Variovorax paradoxus B4: one gene and its partner. The protein of the gene in region 1 interacts with the protein of each later gene in a pairwise test. Links are inferred from orthologs where the notes say so. Each region holds a gene or a part of one and is shown on either strand. Other genes may lie near its edges.

Region 1 (8,859 bases):
AGGTGACCTCGTTGCCCGCATCGAGCCTGGCAATGATGCGTTCGCCGTCCTCGGGCGTTGTTCGCTGCGTGTCGACGAAGATGATCGACTCCGCGGGATAGCTCTTCAGGTGGCCGCTCGGCGCGGTCATGCTGTCGCCACGCACGCGCAGCGCGTAGGTATTGCCGGGGCTGTGATGCGCAACGCAGGGAAGCCACCGCTCGGCCTGGATCGTTCCTTGCGCGGCGCCATTCCACGAAGCAACTTGCGCCCATGCGATGAGGGGAACGGTGCCGGGCGTGCCGGGACGGAAGGACGGGCCCGACGGCGGCGTGCGCGTGACCCTGTAGGTGCCCGGAGCTTCGTTGGCGTTGTCGCGCGCCGTGCGCGGCTGGGGCACGTCCCAGGGCGCGGGGCCGTCGCCGGTGTCGAGCCAGTTGGGATCGACGCGGTAGGCGCGTGCCAGTGCGAGCAGGGCCATCGATCGGCCGGTGTCGCCGCGTTCTATCTTCGAGATGTTGGATTGCTTGACGCCTGAAGCCGCCTCGGCTTGCTTCTGAGTCATCCTGGCGTATTTGCGCGCTGCCAATGCGCGCGCTGCAATAGTCTCCATGGGCGCCGATTTAAGCGCAGGCGAATATTCACTTTGGACTCCAGAATAGTTGAAAGGGAGTATTTGCCATGAAACCACGCAATTGGTGCTGGCGCCGAAGGCCGTGAGGCCGACGCACAAGCAATTCGAAGGGCGAAGCCGTCATTGGGCGCCGTCCCGAGTCGGCAGGACGGCGCCCGGACGCGCGCGCGGCGTGATGCCGCTTCGACCGAATTCGCCTATTGGGCTGATCCGTGCAAAGGCCGCTGCCGCAGGGCCTGTGGCTCGACCGCGCGCTGTTGGCGCTGCTGGCCGTCGCGGCTCTTTTCCATGGACTTTGCTCGCAGGACGACGGCCTGGCGGGCTTGGCGATTGCGGGCCTGGTTGCCGCGGCGTGGATCGGGACCGCGCTGTTCGACGACTGCGCGTTCAGGCGGGGGCGTGCGGTCCGGGAGGCGGTAGAGAGAGCGTCGCGCTCACGCGCACGCAATCCTTGATGTGCTGCTCGCCGAGGGCGCGCAAGGCGGCGTAGCCGAGCGCGGCGGAAACGATCTGCCCGGCAATCGGCACGTACTTGGCGGCCTGCTTGGCTGTGAGCTTCACGCCGGCATGCCGCGCGAGCTTGATCAACAGCTCGCGCGTGACGAGCCTGCCAACCAGCAACGCGCCAACCGTCGTGGCAGCCTTCTGGATGCGTTCGCGCTGATGCGGCGCAAGCTTTTCGACCTGGGTGACCGAAAGGCCGAACTCGGCGCTGATCTGCGGCACCAGGCGCGAGAGCAGGGCCGCATCGGCCGCCCAGTCGATACCGGGCAAGGGAACGGCGCTGGCGGCCGCGGCCATCAAGGCCTTGCGGCCGATCAGGCGGCGGCTGCGGTGGATCGCAGTGATCAGCTTTTCGTCACCCCGGGCCAGCTCGATGGCGGACGGCATGCAGGCAGTCTCCTATGCAGGGTGGGTCAGGCCGCCAGCGTCTCGAGCTGGCCCGACAGGGCCAGCCAGCGCTCTTCGAGCCGACCGATTTCGTCGTTGAGGGCTTTCAGCCGCTTGCCCGCTTCGGCAATTTCGGCCGGCGGCAGGGGCTGTGCCAGGCGCGCCTCGAGCGCGGTGCGTTCGGCGCTGGCCGCGGCCAGTCGTTCATCGATCTGCGCGATCTCGCGCTTGATCGGCTTGGCCTGGTCGCTGCGTTGCTGGCGGTCCTGGGCGTCCTGCTTGCGCTGCTGCGGGTTCTTGTTTGCGGCCGCAGGTTCGTTGGCGGCAGGCGCTGGCGCGGCGGCCACGGGGACGGCCGTATTGGCGGCTTCGCGCACGGCCACCTTGGCTTCTTCGCGCAGCCGCTTGGCTTCGTCGAGCAGGTAGCGCTGGTAGTCGTCGAGGTCGCCATCGAAATCGGTGACCACGCCGCGGCCCACGAGCCAGAACTCGTCGCACACCGAGCGCAGCAGCGCGCGGTCGTGGCTCACCAGCATCAGCGTGCCTTCGAATTCGTTGAGGGCCACGGCCAGGGCCTCGCGCGTGGCGAGGTCCAGGTGGTTGGTGGGCTCGTCCAGCAGCAGCAGGTTGGGTCGCTGCCACACCATCATCGCAAGCACCAGGCGCGCCTTCTCGCCGCCGCTCATCGTGCCGACGGGCTGCTTCACCATGTCGCCGCTGAAGTTGAAGCTGCCGAGGAAGCCGCGCAAGGCCTGTTCGCCGGTGCTTTCCTTGACGGCGCTGCCCAGCTCGCGTGCCATGCGCACCATGTGCTCGAGCGGGTTGTCCTGCGGGCGCAGCACGTCGAGTTCCTGCTGTGCGAAGTAGCCGATGTTGAGGCCCTTGCCCTCGGTGACCTGGCCGGCCAGTGCGCCCATTTCGCGCGCGATGGTCTTCACCAGCGTCGACTTGCCCTGGCCGTTGGCGCCCAGGATGCCGATGCGCTGGCCCGCCAGCACCGAGCGGCTGACGCCGCGCAGGATGGTCTTGGGCTCTTCGCCTTCGATCTCGTAACCGAAGCTGGCGTTGCTGATCGAGAGCATCGGGTTGGGGATGTTGCCGGGCTCCTTGAATTCGAAGGTGAAGTCGGCCTCGGCCAGCAGCGGCGCGACCTTCTCCATGCGCTCCAGTGCCTTCACGCGGCTTTGCGCCTGCTTGGCCTTGCTGGCCTTGGCCTTGAAGCGGTCGATGAACTTCTGGAGGTGGGCGATCTTGTCCTGCTGCTTGGAGAAGGCCACCTGCTGCTGCTCCATCTGCAGGGCGCGCATTTCCTCGAACTTGCTGTAGTTGCCGCCGTAGCGCGTGAGCTGGGCGTTGGCGATGTGCAGGGTGACGTCGGTTACGGCGTCGAGAAACTCGCGGTCGTGGCTGATGACGATCATGGTCCCGGCGTACTTCTGCAGCCAGGCTTCGAGCCACACCAGCGCGTCCAGATCCAGGTGGTTGGTGGGTTCGTCGAGCAGCAGCAGGTCGCTCGGGCACATCAGCGCGCGGGCCAGCTGCAGGCGCATGCGCCAGCCGCCCGAGAAGCTGTTGACGGGGCCGTCGAGCTCGTGCGACTTGAAACCCAGACCCAGGATCAGGGCCTGCGCGCGCGGCACGGCATCGTGCTCGCCGGCGTCGGCCAGGTCGGTGTAGGCGTGGGCCAGTTCCATGCCGATGTCGGCGTCGTCGGGATTGGCTTCGTAGGCGGCCTCGATGGTTGCCAGCGTGGTGCGCAGCTCGGCCAGGCGGGTATCGCCGCCCACCACGAAGTCGGTGGCCGACTCCTCGGTTTCGGGCATGTCCTGCGCGACCTGTGCCATGCGCCATTGCTTGGGCACGTAGAAGTCGCCGCCGTCTTCGTGCAGCGAGCCGTTGAAGAGCGCGAACAGGGTCGACTTGCCGGCGCCGTTGCGCCCCACGAGGCCGACCTTTTCACCGGGGTTGATGGTGACGGTGGCGCCGTCGAGCAGGACCTTGGCGCTGCGGCGAAGAATGACGTTTTTGAGAGTAATCATGAAATAGGAACCGTAGGGGCGATTATCCCGCCCGGCCCGTGGCGGCCTGGCGCGAAGGGGCAAATGGGGACACCACCCGGTGAAAGGAGGGCTGCAGCCGTGGCTGCGAGAAAGTGGCGCGGGGAGGGGGCGAGCGCAGCTAACGCACGCCGGCACTGGCCAGCAGCGCGGTTCGGGTCACGAGCAGGACCTGGTCCTCGCCTGCGGAGGTTTCCAGCCACACGACTTCGAGCTGCGGAAAGGCCGCCTCGAAGTACGCGCGCTCGTTGCCGATTTCCAGCACCAGCACGGCCTCTTCGCTCATGCGGGAAGGCGCGTCGGCGAACAACTGGCGAACGAAGTCCATGCCGTCGGCACCGCCGGCCAGCGCCAGTTCGGGCTCGGCGCGGTATTCGGCGGGCAGGGCGGCCATGCTCGCGCTGTTCACGTAGGGCGGGTTGCACAGCACCAGGTCATACGGGCCGGGCAGGTTGGCGAGGCCGTCGGATTCGACCAGCCTGATGCGCGCATCGAGCTGGTGCCGGGTGATGTTGATGGCGGCCACCTCGAGCGCCTCGGTTGACAGGTCGGCGGCATCGACCGTGATGTCCGGATAGGTCATGGCCGCGAGCACTGCCAGGCTGCCGTTGCCCGTGCACAGGTCGAGCACACGCTGCGTGTGTTCGCCCAGCCAGTAGTCGATGCTGCCGTCGGCGATCAGCTCCGCGATGAAGCTGCGCGGCACGATGGTGCGCTCGTCCACATAGAAGGGCACGCCCTGCAGCCACGCCTCCTTGGTGAGATAGGCGGCGGGCTTGCGCGTGGCGATGCGCTCATCGAGCAGCGCGGCAACCTTGCCGGCGTCGGCCGGCGAGACGGCCGTGTCGGCGACGGCATCGATGTCATCCAGCGGCAGCTTCAGGCGCCACAGCACCAGCCAGGCGGCCTCGTCGAAGGCGTTGGCCGTGCCGTGGCCGAAGGCAACCCCGGCTTCTTCCAGTCGCTTGGCGCCGGCTTCGATCAGCTCGATGACTGTGTTCATTCAGCAAGCGACGCTTCGAGGCGCTCCAGCGTGCGCTTGTAGATGTTCTTCAGCGTCTCGATCTCGGCCACGTCGATGTGTTCGTCGATCTTGTGGATGCTGGCGTTGACCGGCCCGAGCTCGACCACCTGCTTGCAGATCTTGGCGATGAAGCGCGCGTCGCTGGTGCCGCCGCTGGTCGACAGCTCGGTGGCAATGCCGGTTTCGTCGGCGATTGCGGCTTGCACGGCGGTAACGAGTTCGCCCGGCGTCGTGAGAAAGGGCAGGCCGCCGATGGTCCAGCCCAGCGAGTAGTCGACACCATGCGCGTCGAGCACCGCATGCACGCGCTTTTGCAGCGACTCGGGCGTCGATTCGGTCGAGAAGCGGAAGTTGAAGTCGATGACCGCGCTGCCCGGAATCACGTTGCTCGCGCCAGTGCCCGAATGGAAGTTGCTGATCTGCCAGCTGGTGGGCTGGAAGTACGCATTGCCTGCATCCCAGCCGCCCGCGGCGTTGATGGCCACCAGCTCCGCCAGTGCGGGCGCCACGGCGTGCACCGGGTTCTTCGCGAGGTGCGGGTAGGCGATGTGGCCCTGCACGCCATTGACGGTGAGCTTGCCGCTCATGGTGCCGCGGCGGCCGTTCTTGATCATGTCGCCGCAGCGCTGGACGGCAGTGGGCTCGCCGACGATGCAATAGTCGATGGTCTCGCCGCGCGCGGCCAGCGCGTTGCAGACGATGACCGTGCCATCGACGCCCGGGCCTTCTTCGTCGCTGGTGAGCAGCAGCGCGAGCGTGAGTTGCGGATCGGGCGTGGCCTTCAGGAATTCCTCGATGGAGACAACGAAGGCCGCGATCGATGTCTTCATGTCGCACGCGCCGCGGCCGTACAGCTTGCCGTTGCGGTGCGTTGGCGTGAACGGGTGGCTGGTCCACTGTTCGACCGGTCCCGTGGGCACCACGTCGGTGTGGCCGGCGAACACCAGCGTCTTCGTTGCCGTGGCACTGGCCGGGCGGCGTACCGCCCACAGGTTGATCACGCGGAAGTCGGCCGGCCCGCTCTCGATGGTCTCGAGTGTGAAGCCCAGTTGCGCCAGCCGTTCGCCGAGGATCTGTTGGCAGCCCGCATCGTCGGGGGTGACCGAGGGGCGCGAGATGAGTTGTTCGGCGAGCTGGAGCGTTCGGGACATCGGGGGAAAAGCCGGGGGAGGGCTGTGTTCAGAACTTCACGTCGAGCGTGATGTCGGTAAAGGTAGGTTCGTCGACCTGGTCCATCAGACTGCGGTCTTCGGTCTTCTGCTTGGGGGCGGCGCGGTTCTGCAGGCGCCACATCAGGTTGGTGGGCGAGTCGGCCTGGGCCAGGCCTTCCTCGCGCGTCACGCGCTCTTCGGTGATGAGGCGGGCAATGTCTTCCTCGAAGGTCTGGGAGCCTTCGGCCATCGACTGCTCCATGGCTTCCTTGACGGCGGAGAAATCGCCCTTTTCGATCAACTCGGCCACCAGGGCCGTGTTGAGCATGACCTCGAGCGCCGGCACGCGGCCGCCCGACGGCGTGCGCAGCAGCCGCTGCGACACGATGGCGCGCAGGGCCGAGCCCAGGTCGCCCAGCAGCGTGGGGCGCACCTCGACCGGGAAGAAGCTCAGGATGCGGTTGAGCGCGCGGTAGCTGTTGTTGGCATGCAGCGTGGCCACGCACAGGTGGCCCGACTGCGCATAGGCGATGGCCGCGGTCATGGTGTCGCGGTCGCGGATTTCGCCGATCTGGATCACGTCGGGCGCCTGGCGCAGCGCGTTCTTGAGCGCGACCTGCAGCGATTCGGTGTCGCTGCCTACGTCGCGCTGGTTCACCAGCGACTTCTTGTTGGTGTAGGTGAACTCGATGGGTTCTTCCACCGTGAGGATGTGGCCCGTGGCGTGCTCGTTGCGGTAGTCGAGCATCGAGGCCAGGGTGGTGGTCTTGCCCGCGCCGGTTGCGCCCACCATCAGGATCAGGCCGCGCTTCTCCATGATCAGCGTCTTGAGGATGTCGGGCAGGTTCAGGTCGGCGAAGCTGGGAATGGTCGAGGCGATGTGCCGCACCACCACCGCATAGCTGCCGCGCTGGCGCATGGCGCTGATGCGGTAGTTGCCGGCGCCCTCGAGCATCACGGCCATGTTGAGTTCGCCCTTGTTCTCCAGTTCCTGGATGCGGGCTTCGGGCACCACTTCGGCCAGCAGCGCGAGCGGCGCGGCGGCCGGCAGCACCTGGGCATTGATCGGCACGCAGGTGCCGTTGATGCGGATCAGCACCGGGGAGTGCGCCGAGAGGTAGATGTCGGAGGCCTTGCGCTCGGCCATCAGACGAAGGATTCGCTCCATCATGTTCATCGGTCTCTCTCCTCGGGTGCTGTTGTTTTCTAAGGGGAAGGAAGCAGGGCCAATCAGTCGCGCAGCAGGTCGTTCAGCGACGTGGTCGAACGCGTCTTGGCGTCGACCTTCTTCATGATGATGGCTGCGTACGTGTTGTACTTGCCGCCGGGCTTGGGCAGGCTGCCGGCGACGACGACCGAGCCTGCGGGCACGCGGCCATAGATGATCGTATCGGTGGTGCGGTCATAGATCGGCGTGCTCTGGCCGATGAACACGCCCATCGACAGCACCGAGTTTTCTTCGATCACCACGCCCTCGACCACTTCGGAGCGCGCGCCGATGAAGCAGTTGTCTTCGATGATGGTGGGGCCGGCCTGCAGCGGCTCGAGCACGCCGCCGATGCCGACGCCGCCCGACAGGTGCACGTTGGCACCGATCTGCGCGCACGAACCCACGGTGGCCCAGGTGTCGACCATGGTGCCTTCGCCCACGTAGGCGCCGATGTTCACGTACGAAGGCATCAGGATGGCACCCTTGGCGATATAGCTGCCGCGGCGGGCCACGGCCGGCGGCACGATGCGAACGCCCGATTCCTTCAGTTCTCCGGCCGACAGGTGCGAGAACTTGGTGGGCACCTTGTCGTAGAAGCCGAGCGAGCCGGCCTGCATCTGCTCGTTGTCCTTCAGGCGGAACGACAGCAGCACGGCCTTCTTGATCCACTGGTGCACGGTCCACTGGCCGACACTTTCGCGCGTGGCCACGCGCAGCTTGCCGTTGTTGAGCTCGGAAATCACGTGCTCGACGGCATCGCGCACTTCGGCGGAAGCGGCGGAGGGCGAGATGTTGGCGCGGTCTTCCCACGCGGCGTCGATGATTTGTTGCAGTTGCTGGGTCATGGAGAAAGTCTCGGGTAAAAAATGGGAGCCAGGAAAGCAGCGTTCAGCCCCGGCCTTGAGGGCTGGATTGCACGAAGCGGACGATGCGCTCGGCGGCTTCCACGCATTCGGCCGTTTCGGCCACCAGGGCCATGCGGATGCGGCCCCGGCCGGGGTTGGCGCTGTGAGCCGTGTCGCGCGCCAGATAGCTCCCCGGCAGAACCGTTACATTGTATTGAGCGTAGAGCGCGCGGGCGAAGGCTTCGTCGTCGCCAGCCCACACTTCGGGAATGCCGGCCCAGAGATAGAAGCTGGCGTCGGGCAAGCGCACGTCGAGCACGGGTTCGAGCAGCGGCGTGACGGCCGCGAACTTGGCACGGTACTGGGCGCGGTTGTCCACCACATGGGACTCGTCGCCCCAGGCCGCGATGCTGGCCGCGGCCACGGCGCCGCTCATGGCGCTGCCGTGATAGGTGCGATAGAGCAGGAACTTCTTGATGATGGCCGCGTCGCCTGCCACGAAGCCGCTGCGCAGGCCGGGCACGTTGCTGCGCTTGGACAGCGAGGTCAGCGCAATCAGGTTCCGGAAGTCGGGCCGCCCGAGCTTCACCGAGGCTTCGAGTCCGCTGAGCGGAGGCTCGTCGCGGAAATAGATTTCGCTGTAGCACTCGTCGGCGGCAATCACGAAGCCGTGGCGGTCCGACAGATCGAAGAGCCTTTTCCATTCGTCCAGCGACATCACCGCACCCGTCGGGTTTCCCGGCGAGCAGACGAACACCAACTGCGTGCGGGCCCAGACGGCCTCGGGCACGCTGTCCCAGGCTACCGCGAAATTGCGCGCGGGCACGCTGGCCACGTAGTACGGCATGGCGCCCGAGAGCAGGGCCGCGCCCTCGTAGATCTGATAGAACGGATTGGGCGACATCACCACCGGCTGCGGCGAGGCGGTGGGGTCGACCACGGTCTGCGCCAGCGAGAACAGGGCTTCCCGCGAACCATTGACAGGCAGCACCTGCGTGGCCGGGTCGAGGGCGAGGCTGTAGCGGGTTTTCAGCCAGTCAGTGAAGGCGGTGCGCAGGCTCAGGTCCC
Region 2 (9,386 bases), 500 kb from region 1 along the record:
GCTGTTTCGGCCAACCTGTCGAAGGCCTTGCGCATCTCCTTTTCGGCCGAAGCATCGTTCGGCGTCAGGTACATGCGCAGTTGCTCGAGCGTGCGGCGCCGGTAGTCGGTGCCATTGTCCACGCTCAGGACCTCGAGCTTCTCGTTGAGCAGCGCGATCGCGGGCAGGATGCGGTCGCGGTGCAGCCCGCCAGGATAAAGATCGTCGGGCCTGAAATTGGAGGTGGTGACAAAGCCCACGCCGTTCTCGAACAGCGCCACCAGCAGGCGATGAAGGATCATCGCGTCGGTGATGTCCGCCACGTGGAACTCGTCGAAGCAGATCAGCTTGTAGCGCTTGGAGATGCGCCGCCCCAGCTCGTCGAGCGGGTTGACCGTGCCCTGCAGCTCGCGCAGTTCGCGGTGCACCTCGCGCATGAACTCGTGAAAGTGCAGCCGCGTCTTGCGCCGCAGCGGCACCGCGTTGAAGAACAGGTCCATCAGGAAGCTCTTGCCCCGGCCGACGCCACCGTACATGTAGACGCCGCGCGGCAGCTCGGGCCGGTTGATGAACTTCTTCAGCGCGTTGGAACGCTGGGCCTTGTAGTCGCCCCACTCCCGGGCGCAGCGATCCAGCGCCTCGACGGCGCGCAGCTGCGCGGGATCGCTGCGGAACCCGCGCACAGCGAGTTCCGCCTCATAGGCCTGTTTGACGCTGGTCAATGGATCAGAAGTTCAGCGTGCGCTTGTCCACGGCAAGTGCCGCTTCCTTCGTGGCTTCCGACAGCGACGGGTGCGCATGGCAGATGCGCGCGATGTCTTCGGCGCTGGCCTTGAACTCCATCGCCACCACGGCTTCGGAGATCAGCTCGCTGGCCTGCGGGCCCACGATGTGCACGCCGAGGATCTCGTCGGTGGCCGCGTCGGCCAGGAACTTGACCATGCCGGTCGTGTCGCCCAGCGCGCGTGCGCGGCCGTTCGCGAGGAACGGGAAGGTGCCGGCCTTGTAGGCACGGCCCGCGGCCTTGAGCTGCTGCTCGGTCTGGCCGACCCACGCGATCTCGGGGTTGGTGTAGATCACCCACGGCACGGTGTTGAAGTTGACGTGGCCGTGCTGGCCCGCAATGCGCTCCGCCACGGCAACGCCCTCTTCCTCGGCCTTGTGCGCGAGCATCGGGCCGCGCACCACGTCGCCGATGGCCCAGACGTTGGGCAGGCTGGTCTTGCAGTCGTCGTCCACGGCGATGGCGCCGCGCTCGTCGAGCTTCAGGCCCACGGCCTCGGCGTTCAGGCCGATGGTGTTGGGCACGCGGCCGATCGAGACGATCAGCTTGTCGACTTCCAGCGTCTGGGCTTCGCCCTTGGCATTGGTCCAGGCCACGCTCACGCCCTTCTTGGACGACTTGATCTCGCCGACCTTGACGCCGAGCTCGATCTTGAGCTTCTGCTTGTCGAAGGCCTTCTTGGCTTCCTTGGCGATCTGCTCGTCGACCGCGCCGAGGAAGGTCGGCAGCGCTTCGAGCACCGTGACTTCGGCGCCGAGGCGGCGCCACACCGAACCCATTTCAAGGCCGATGACGCCCGAGCCGATCAGGCCCAGCCTCTTCGGCACCGCGCCGATGCGCAGCGCGCCGTCGTTCGAGAGGATGTTCTCCTCGTCGAACGGCGCACCCGGCAACGCGCGGGCGTTGGAGCCCGTGGCCACGATGATGTGCTTGCCGTCGATCGACTCTTCGGCAGCGCCCGCCACCTTGATCTCGTAGCCGGCTTCGCCCGCCTTCACGAACGAGCCGCGGCCATGGAAGAAGGTGATCTTGTTCTTCTTGAACAGGTACAGGATGCCGTCGTTGTTCTGCTTCACGACCTGGTCCTTGCGGGCCAGCATCTTGTCGAGATCCAGGCCCAGGCCTTCGACCTTGATGCCGTGCTCGGCAAAGTGGTGGCCGGCCTGGTCGAAGTGCTCCGACGATTGCAGCAGCGCCTTCGACGGAATGCAGCCGACGTTGGTGCAGGTGCCGCCCGGTGCGGGGCCGCCCTTGGCGTTCTTCCACTCGTCGATGCAGGCCACGTTGAAGCCGAGCTGCGCCGCGCGGATCGCGGCGATGTAGCCGCCAGGGCCGCCGCCGATGACGATGACGTCGAATTGTTTGTTTGCCATCTGATTCTTTCTCCTCAGATGTCGAACAGCAGGCGCGACGGATCTTCCAGCGCTTCCTTCATGGCGACCAGGCCCAGCACGGCTTCGCGGCCGTCGATGATGCGGTGGTCGTAGCTCATGGCGAGGTAGTTCATCGGGCGGATGACGATCTGGCCGTTCTCGACCACGGCGCGGTCCTTGGTGGCGTGCACGCCCAGGATGGCCGACTGCGGCGGGTTGATGATCGGGGTCGAGAGCATCGAGCCGAAGGTGCCGCCGTTCGAGATGGAGAAGGTGCCGCCGGTCATCTCTTCGATGCCGAGCTTGCCGTCCTGCGCCTTCTTGCCGTATTCGGCGATCTTCTTCTCGATGTCGGCAAAGCTCATCTGGTCGGCGTTGCGCAGAATGGGCACCACCAGGCCGCGCGGCGAACCGACGGCAATGCCGATGTCGAAGTAGCCGTGGTACAGGATGTCGTTGCCGTCGACCGAGGCGTTGATCACCGGGTACTTCTTGAGCGCATGCACCGCGGCCTTCACGAAGAAGCTCATGAAGCCGAGCTTCACGCCGTGTTCCTTGGTGAAGCTGTCCTGGAAGCGCTTGCGCAGTTCCATGACGGGCGCCATGTTGACTTCATTGAAGGTCGTCAGGATGGCGTTGGTCGATTGCGACTGCAGCAGGCGCTCGGCGATGCGGGCGCGCAGGCGGCTCATCGGCACGCGCTGCTCGGGGCGTTCGCCCAGATCAGGCGCGCTGGCGGGTGCGGCGACCTGTGGCAGAGCGGGCTTGGCGGCCGGTGCGGCCACGGCGGCCGCGGGCTTGGCGCCCGAAGCGACTGCGCCGAGCACGTCGCCCTTGGTGACGCGGCCGTCCTTGCCGGTGCCGGCGACGTCGCTGGTCTTCAGGTTGTTGTCGGCCAGCAGCTTGGCGGCGGCGGGCATGGCGACGTCCGACTTCGCGCCGCCGGTGGCGGCGGCAGCCGCTGCTGCCGGGGCCGGCGCGGCAGCGGGTGCTGTTGCAGGCGCTGCGGCACTTGCCTTGCCTTCGGTGTCGATCTTCGCGATCAGCTGGTCGGCCACCACGGTGGCGCCATCGGGCTGCACGATTTCGGCCAGCACGCCAGCCGAGGGCGCGGGCACTTCGAGCACGACCTTGTCGGTCTCGATCTCGATCAGGATTTCATCGACGGCGACGGCTTCGCCGGCTTTCTTCTTCCAGGTGAGCATGGTGGCTTCGGCCACGGATTCGGAAAGCTGGGGGACTTTGACTTCTACGATAGACATTTGGAGAGAGCTCCGGATTTTTCTTGAGGTGTTCGTGTGAAAAGAGGCTTGTTTTACTTGGTCAGCACGAAGCCCTTGAGCTTGCCAAATGCGCCATCGACGAGCGCCTTCTGCTGTTCCTGGTGCAGGTGCGAGTAGCCGACTGCGGGCGATGCCGAAGCGGCACGGCCGGAGTAGCCGAGCTTCTGGCCGTCCTGCATGTTCTCGTGGATGTAGTGCTGCACGAAGAACCAGGCGCCCTGGTTCTGCGGCTCGTCCTGGCACCACACCACATCGGCGAGGTTCGGGTACTTCTTGAGCTCGGTGGCGAAAGCCTTGTGCGGGAACGGATAGAGCTGCTCGACGCGGATGATTGCCACGTCGTCGTCGCCCTTTTCTTCGCGCTTCTTGGCCAGGTCGTAGTAGACCTTGCCCGAGCAGGCGATCAGGCGCTTGACCTTCTCGGCCTTCAGGCCCTTGCTGTCCGGAATGACCGTCTGGAAGCCACCCTTGGTGAACTCGGACAGCGGCGAGGTCGCGTCCTTGTTACGCAGCAGCGACTTCGGCGTCATGATGATCAGCGGCTTGCGCAGGTTGCGCACCATCTGGCGGCGCAGCACGTGGAAGATCTGGCTGGCCGTGGTGGGCTGCACCACCTGCATGTTGGTGTCGGCGCTCAGCTGCATGAAGCGCTCCAGGCGCGCCGAGCTGTGCTCGGGGCCCTGGCCTTCGTAGCCGTGCGGCAGCATCATGGTCAGGCCGTTGACGCGGCCCCACTTCACTTCGCCCGAGGCGATGAACTGGTCGATCACCACTTGCGCGCCGTTCACGAAGTCGCCGAACTGGGCTTCCCAGATCACCAGCGTGTTCGGGTCGTTCGAGGCGTAGCCGTATTCGAACGCGAGCACGGCCTCTTCCGACAGGATCGAGTCGATCACGACGAACGGTGCCTGGTTCTCGGCCACGTTCTGCAGCGGCGTGTAGGTGCCTTCGTCGAACTTCTCGCGGTTCTGGTCGTGCAGCACGGCGTGGCGGTGCGTGAACGTGCCGCGGCCGCTGTCTTCGCCCGACAGGCGCACCGGGTAGCCGCTGGCCACCAGCGAGGCAAAGGCCATGTGCTCGCCCATGCCCCAGTCGACGTTCACGTCGCCGCGGCCCATGGCGGCACGGTCGTCCAGCACCTTCTTCACGAGCGGGTGCACCGTGAAGCCGGCCGGCACCGTGGTGATCTTCTCGGCCAGGCGCTTCCACTCGCTGGACGGAATGGCGGTGTCGCCGGCGTCGGTCCACTTCTTGTTGAGGTACGGATTCCAGTCGACGGCGTACTTGCTCTTGAAGTTCGTGAGCACCGGGTCGACCGTGTTGCGGCCTTCGTCGAAGGCGGCGCGCTGGGCCTTGACCATGTCGTCGCCGAGCGTGTCGCCCAGGCCCTGCGTCGCCAGCTTGTCGGCGTACAGCTTGCGCGTGCCGGGGTGCTGGGCGATCTTCTTGTACATGAGCGGCTGCGTGAGCGAGGGAGTGTCCTGCTCGTTGTGGCCGAGCTTGCGGAAGCAGATGATGTCGACCACCACGTCCTTCTGGAACTCCATGCGGAATTCAAGGGCGAGCTGGGTGGCGAGCACCACGGCCTCGGGATCGTCGCCGTTCACGTGCAGCACCGGCGCCTCGATCATCTTGACGATGTCCGAGCAGTACAGCGTCGAGCGGCTGTCGCGCGGGTCGCTGGTGGTGAAGCCGATCTGGTTGTTGATGACGATGTGCACCGTGCCGCCCGTGAAGTAGCCACGGGTTTCGGCCAGTGCCAGCGTTTCCATCACGACGCCCTGGCCCGCGAAGGCGGCGTCGCCGTGCACCAGCACGGGCAGCACCTGCTTGCCCTGCGGGTCGGCGCGGCGGTCCATGCGGGCGCGCACCGAGCCTTCGACCACGGGGTTCACGATCTCGAGGTGCGAGGGATTGAACGCCAGGCTCAGGTGCACCGGGCCGCCGGGCGTGGTCACGTCCGAGCTGAAGCCCTGGTGGTACTTGACGTCGCCGCTGGGCAGGTCTTCGGGTGCGGTGTGGTCGAACTCGGCGAACAGGTCGGCCGGCATCTTGCCGAGCGAGTTGACCAGCACGTTGAGGCGGCCGCGGTGGGCCATGCCGATCACGATTTCCTGCACGCCCTTGATGCCGGCCTGGTTGATCAGCTCGTCCATCGAGACGATGAAGCTCTCGCCGCCTTCGAGCGAGAAGCGCTTCTGGCCGACGTACTTGGTGTGCAGGAAGCGTTCGAGGCCTTCGGCCGCGGTCAGGCGGTTCAGCACGTGCTTCTTCTGGTCCGCGTTGAGCTGCGGGTTGGTGCGGGCGCTTTCGAGCTTCTGCTGCCACCAGCGCTTGTGGTTCTGGTCGGTGGTGTACATGTACTCGGCACCCATCGTGCCGCAGTACGTTTCGCGCAAGGCATTGAGCAGGTCGCGCAGCGACATGGCCTCCCTGCCGAAGAAGGTGTTGCTGGTGTTGAACACCGTCTCGAGGTCGGCGTCGGTGAAGCCGTAGAACGAGGGCTCGAGTTCCGGAATGGCCGGGCGCTCGGCGCGCTTGAGGGGGTCCAGGTCGGCCCAGCGGGCGCCGACGTTGCGGTAGGCGGCAATCAGCTGCTGGACGGCGGTGCGCTTGCGGCCGAGCTCGGAATCCGCGCCGCTGGCCTGCACGACCTTGGTGGTGCCCTGCTTCGCGCGTTCGGCAAAGGCGTTGATCACCGGCTGGTGCGGGACGTCCCGGGTGTTGGAGCCATCGACCGCGGGCACGTTCTGCAGGGCGTCGAAGTACGAACGCCAGTTGTCAGGCACGCTTCCGGGATTGGAGAGGTAGTTTTCGTACATCTCTTCGACATAGGGCGCATTGCCGCCGAAGAGGTACGTGTTGCCCTGATACGCGGCATACGCCGTGGGCTTGGAGGAATCGCTCATGATCCGCTGACCTTCGCTTCCCTGAAGGAAGCACTAGCTGGTTAAGAAACCTTCCGCGACACGGCTGAACCGATTGGCGGATGCGACTGTGGCTGGGGAAGGGCCTGAGTACCTTCGCATTGTGCCACGTCAAACATATGACGGCTGGACGCGGCTTCGCAAGGCCGGTTTCGCTCACTCAGGCGGAAGAAACCAGCTGCCTGATCTGCTGCAGGGTGGCGGGGTCGTCGATGGTGGTCAGGTCGCCCGGATCGCGCTGCTCGCACACGGCCTGGATGGCGCGCCGCAGCAGCTTGCCGCTGCGGGTCTTGGGCAGGCCCGAGACGAAGCGCACCCGGGCGGGCCGTGCCAGCGCGCCGAGCTGGTCGGCCACCACTTTCATGATCTCGCCTTCGAGCTTCAGCGCCGCGTCGGCATCGGTCACGGCGATGCCGTCCTTCGGCACCACGAAAGCCATCGCCACCTGGCCCTTGAGCGCATCGGCCACACCGACCACCGCCACCTCCGCCACGTTGGCGTGGCCCGAGATGCTCTCTTCGATCTCCCGGGTGCCGAGGCGGTGGCCGGCCACGTTGATCACGTCGTCGGTGCGCCCGAGGATGTAGAAATAACCGTCTTCGTCGCGGATGCCCCAGTCGAAGGTCGAATAGACCATCTTGCCCGGCACGCTCTTCCAGTAGGTGTTGACGAAGCGCGCATCGTCCTTCCACACGGTCTGCATGAAGCCGGGCGGGGTGGGCCCTTCGACCACGACCACGCCCTTTTCATTGGGGGCGGTCAATTCCTCGCCGGTCGATTCGTGCAGGATCTTGATCCGGTAGCCGTACATCGGAACACCGGGGCTGCCGAACTTGCTGGGCTTGGCCTCGACCCCGTTGGCAATGGTGATCATCGGCCAGCCCGACTCCGTCTGCCAGTAGTTGTCGATGATGGGCACGCCCAGGCCTTCGCTGATCCAGCGCGCGGTGGGCTCGTCGAGCGGCTCGCCGGCCAGGAACAGCGCGCGCAGGCTCGACAGGTCGTATTTCTTGAGCAGCGCCGGGTCCTGCTTCTTGAGCACGCGCACGGCGGTGGGCGCGCTGAACATCACCGTCACCTTGTATTTCTCGACCAGGCGCCACCAGATGCCGCCGTCGGGCTGCCGGTCGATGCCCTGGGTGGGCAGGCCCTCGTACATGAGGGTGGCCATGCCGGCGATCAGCGGACCGTAGACGATGTAGCTGTGGCCCACCACCCAGCCGATGTCGCTGGTCGAGAAGTAGGTTTCGCCAGGCCGGCCGTCGAAGATGTGCTTCATGCTCGCGGCCAGCGCCACGGCATAGCCGCCCACGTCGCGCTGCACGCCCTTGGGCTTGCCGGTGGTGCCGCTGGTGTAGATGGTGTAGCTGATGTCGGTCGAGGCCAGCCAGGCGCAGGGCACCTCGGCGTCGAGGTGCTTGCGTCGAAGTTCGCTCGCCACATGGTCGCGGCCGGCCGTCAGGTCCATGGGCGCCAGGCCGCGGTCGGTGAGCAGCACCGCGGCCGGCTTGTGCTTCGACAGCCGGATCGCCTCGTCGAGCAGCGGCTTGTACGCAATGACCTTGCCGCCGCGCGAGCCGGCATCGGCGCTCACGACCACCTTGGGCTCGGCGTCCTCGATGCGCGTGGCCAGCGAGCCGCTCGCGAATCCGCCGAACACCACGCAGTGGATGGCGCCGATGCGTGCGCAGGCCAGCATCGCGAAGGCGGCTTCGGGAATCATCGGCATATAGATGAGCACGCGGTCGCCGTTCCCCACGCCCAGTTCCATCAGGCTGGCGGCGGTGCGCTGCACCTCGGCGTGCAGTTCCTTGAAGCTGTAGATCTTCTCGGCGCCGGTTTCGGTGGAAACGAAGATCAGCGCGGGCTGGTCGCCGCGCGTGGCCAGGTGCCGGTCGACCGCGTTGTGGCACAGGTTGGTGGTGCCGCCGACGAACCAGCGCGCAAACGGCGGCTGGCTGGCGTCGAGGATCTGCTCTGCGGGGGTCTGCCAGTCGATCAGCTTCGCCTGCTCGGCCCAGAAGGCCTCGGGCGCATCCACGGACTGGCGATAGAACTCTTCGTAGCGGCTCATCTGGACATGTCTCCTTATTCGTCCGGCCCTGGCGGCATCGCCAAAACTGAATTCATAATTATGGAGACTGATCTTGCAGCAAGCTGACGGCCGGAACAATCGGGCCGAGCCCTGTCATGCGCCGCCGATTCCGGCTATCGAATCAGCGCGAGCAGCTCGTCAAAGGCGGGGTGTTCCGCCGTGCGCAGCCATTCGAAGCCGACCATCTCCGTCGTCACGAGTTCGGCCCCGGCGCCGGCCAGCCGGTCGAAGGCGGCATCGCGGTTGCGCTCGGTGCGCGAGCTGCAGGCATCCGTGACGACCCAGACCTCGAATTCGTCTTCCAGCAGGTCGAGCGCGGTCTGCAGCAGACAGACGTGGGCTTCGCAGCCGGCGATCACGATGGAATTGCGCTCTTCGGCTCCCGCCGCAGGCTTCTGCAGATGCTTGGGCAGGCTGCGGGCATTGCCCTGCGGCGCCTTCGCCGGCACGCGCAGCCATTCGCCCAGGCCTTCTTCCACGCCGCTGAAGTGCATCTTCGACAGGGTGCGCTGGCACAGCGCGCGGATGTCGGGCAGGTTCTCGCCCAGCTTGGAGGGGTTGTGCTCGGTGCCCCACACCGGCACCTGGAACAACCGGGCCATCTTGCCGAGCCGCACCGCGTTCTGCGCGACCGCCTCGCCCTCGAAGATCGCCGGCATCAGCCGCGCCTGGTAGTCGACCAGAACGAGTTGGGAGAGCGAGGCATCGAGCAGCATGAACAGTTTCTTTCAGGTATCGGTTGAATTGGGCTGAACCGTACCACTGAAAAGACCGGCTGGGCGCGGGCCGCCATCGACGCGCTGCACGAGCTGCGCCACGTAGTTCTTGAACAGCGCATCGGCCGACTGCCTGAACATGCGGATGCGCCCGGTGTGCTGCATCAGCAGCAGGCCGACGCCGTGCGCGAACAGCGAAGTATTTTCTCGCAAGGCACTGTCTGCATCG

Evidence for each region.
Region 2: the proteins of abc-f (region 1) and VAPA_RS11575 interact in binary tests that used the Escherichia coli proteins (3 or more experiments, as listed by UniProt). The link is inferred for Variovorax paradoxus B4 from one-to-one orthologs.

The regions. Positions count from the first base shown.
Region 1 is NC_022247.1:3,008,248-3,017,106, reverse strand. The notes cover bases 1,038-3,925. They hold abc-f (ribosomal protection-like ABC-F family protein), read right to left. Parts: upstream 3,544-3,925; coding sequence 1,531-3,543; downstream 1,038-1,530. Other genes in these bases: prmB (50S ribosomal protein L3 N(5)-glutamine methyltransferase), read right to left, coding at 3,683-3,925; VAPA_RS14010 (hypothetical protein), read right to left, coding at 1,038-1,504. Outside these bases: VAPA_RS14015 (helix-turn-helix domain-containing protein), read right to left, coding at 1-592; more of VAPA_RS14010, read right to left, coding at 1,001-1,037; more of prmB, read right to left, coding at 3,926-4,564; dapE (succinyl-diaminopimelate desuccinylase), read right to left, coding at 4,561-5,736; VAPA_RS13990 (PilT/PilU family type 4a pilus ATPase), read right to left, coding at 5,765-6,913; dapD (2,3,4,5-tetrahydropyridine-2,6-dicarboxylate N-succinyltransferase), read right to left, coding at 6,967-7,791; dapC (succinyldiaminopimelate transaminase), read right to left, coding at 7,835-8,859. UniProt on the Escherichia coli protein: Genetic data indicate it may be involved in ribosome assembly or function.
Region 2 is NC_022247.1:2,506,609-2,515,994, reverse strand. The notes cover bases 3,252-6,666. They hold VAPA_RS11575 (2-oxoglutarate dehydrogenase E1 component), read right to left. Parts: upstream 6,329-6,666; coding sequence 3,452-6,328; downstream 3,252-3,451. Other genes in these bases: VAPA_RS11570 (propionate--CoA ligase), read right to left, coding at 6,507-6,666; odhB (2-oxoglutarate dehydrogenase complex dihydrolipoyllysine-residue succinyltransferase), read right to left, coding at 3,252-3,398. Also shown: cell division protein ZapE, read right to left, coding at 1-701; lpdA (dihydrolipoyl dehydrogenase), read right to left, coding at 706-2,136; more of odhB, read right to left, coding at 2,151-3,251; more of VAPA_RS11570, read right to left, coding at 6,667-8,438; VAPA_RS11565 (isochorismatase family protein), read right to left, coding at 8,555-9,157; VAPA_RS11560 (TetR/AcrR family transcriptional regulator), read right to left, coding at 9,170-9,386. UniProt on the Escherichia coli protein: E1 component of the 2-oxoglutarate dehydrogenase (OGDH) complex which catalyzes the decarboxylation of 2-oxoglutarate, the first step in the conversion of 2-oxoglutarate to succinyl-CoA and CO(2).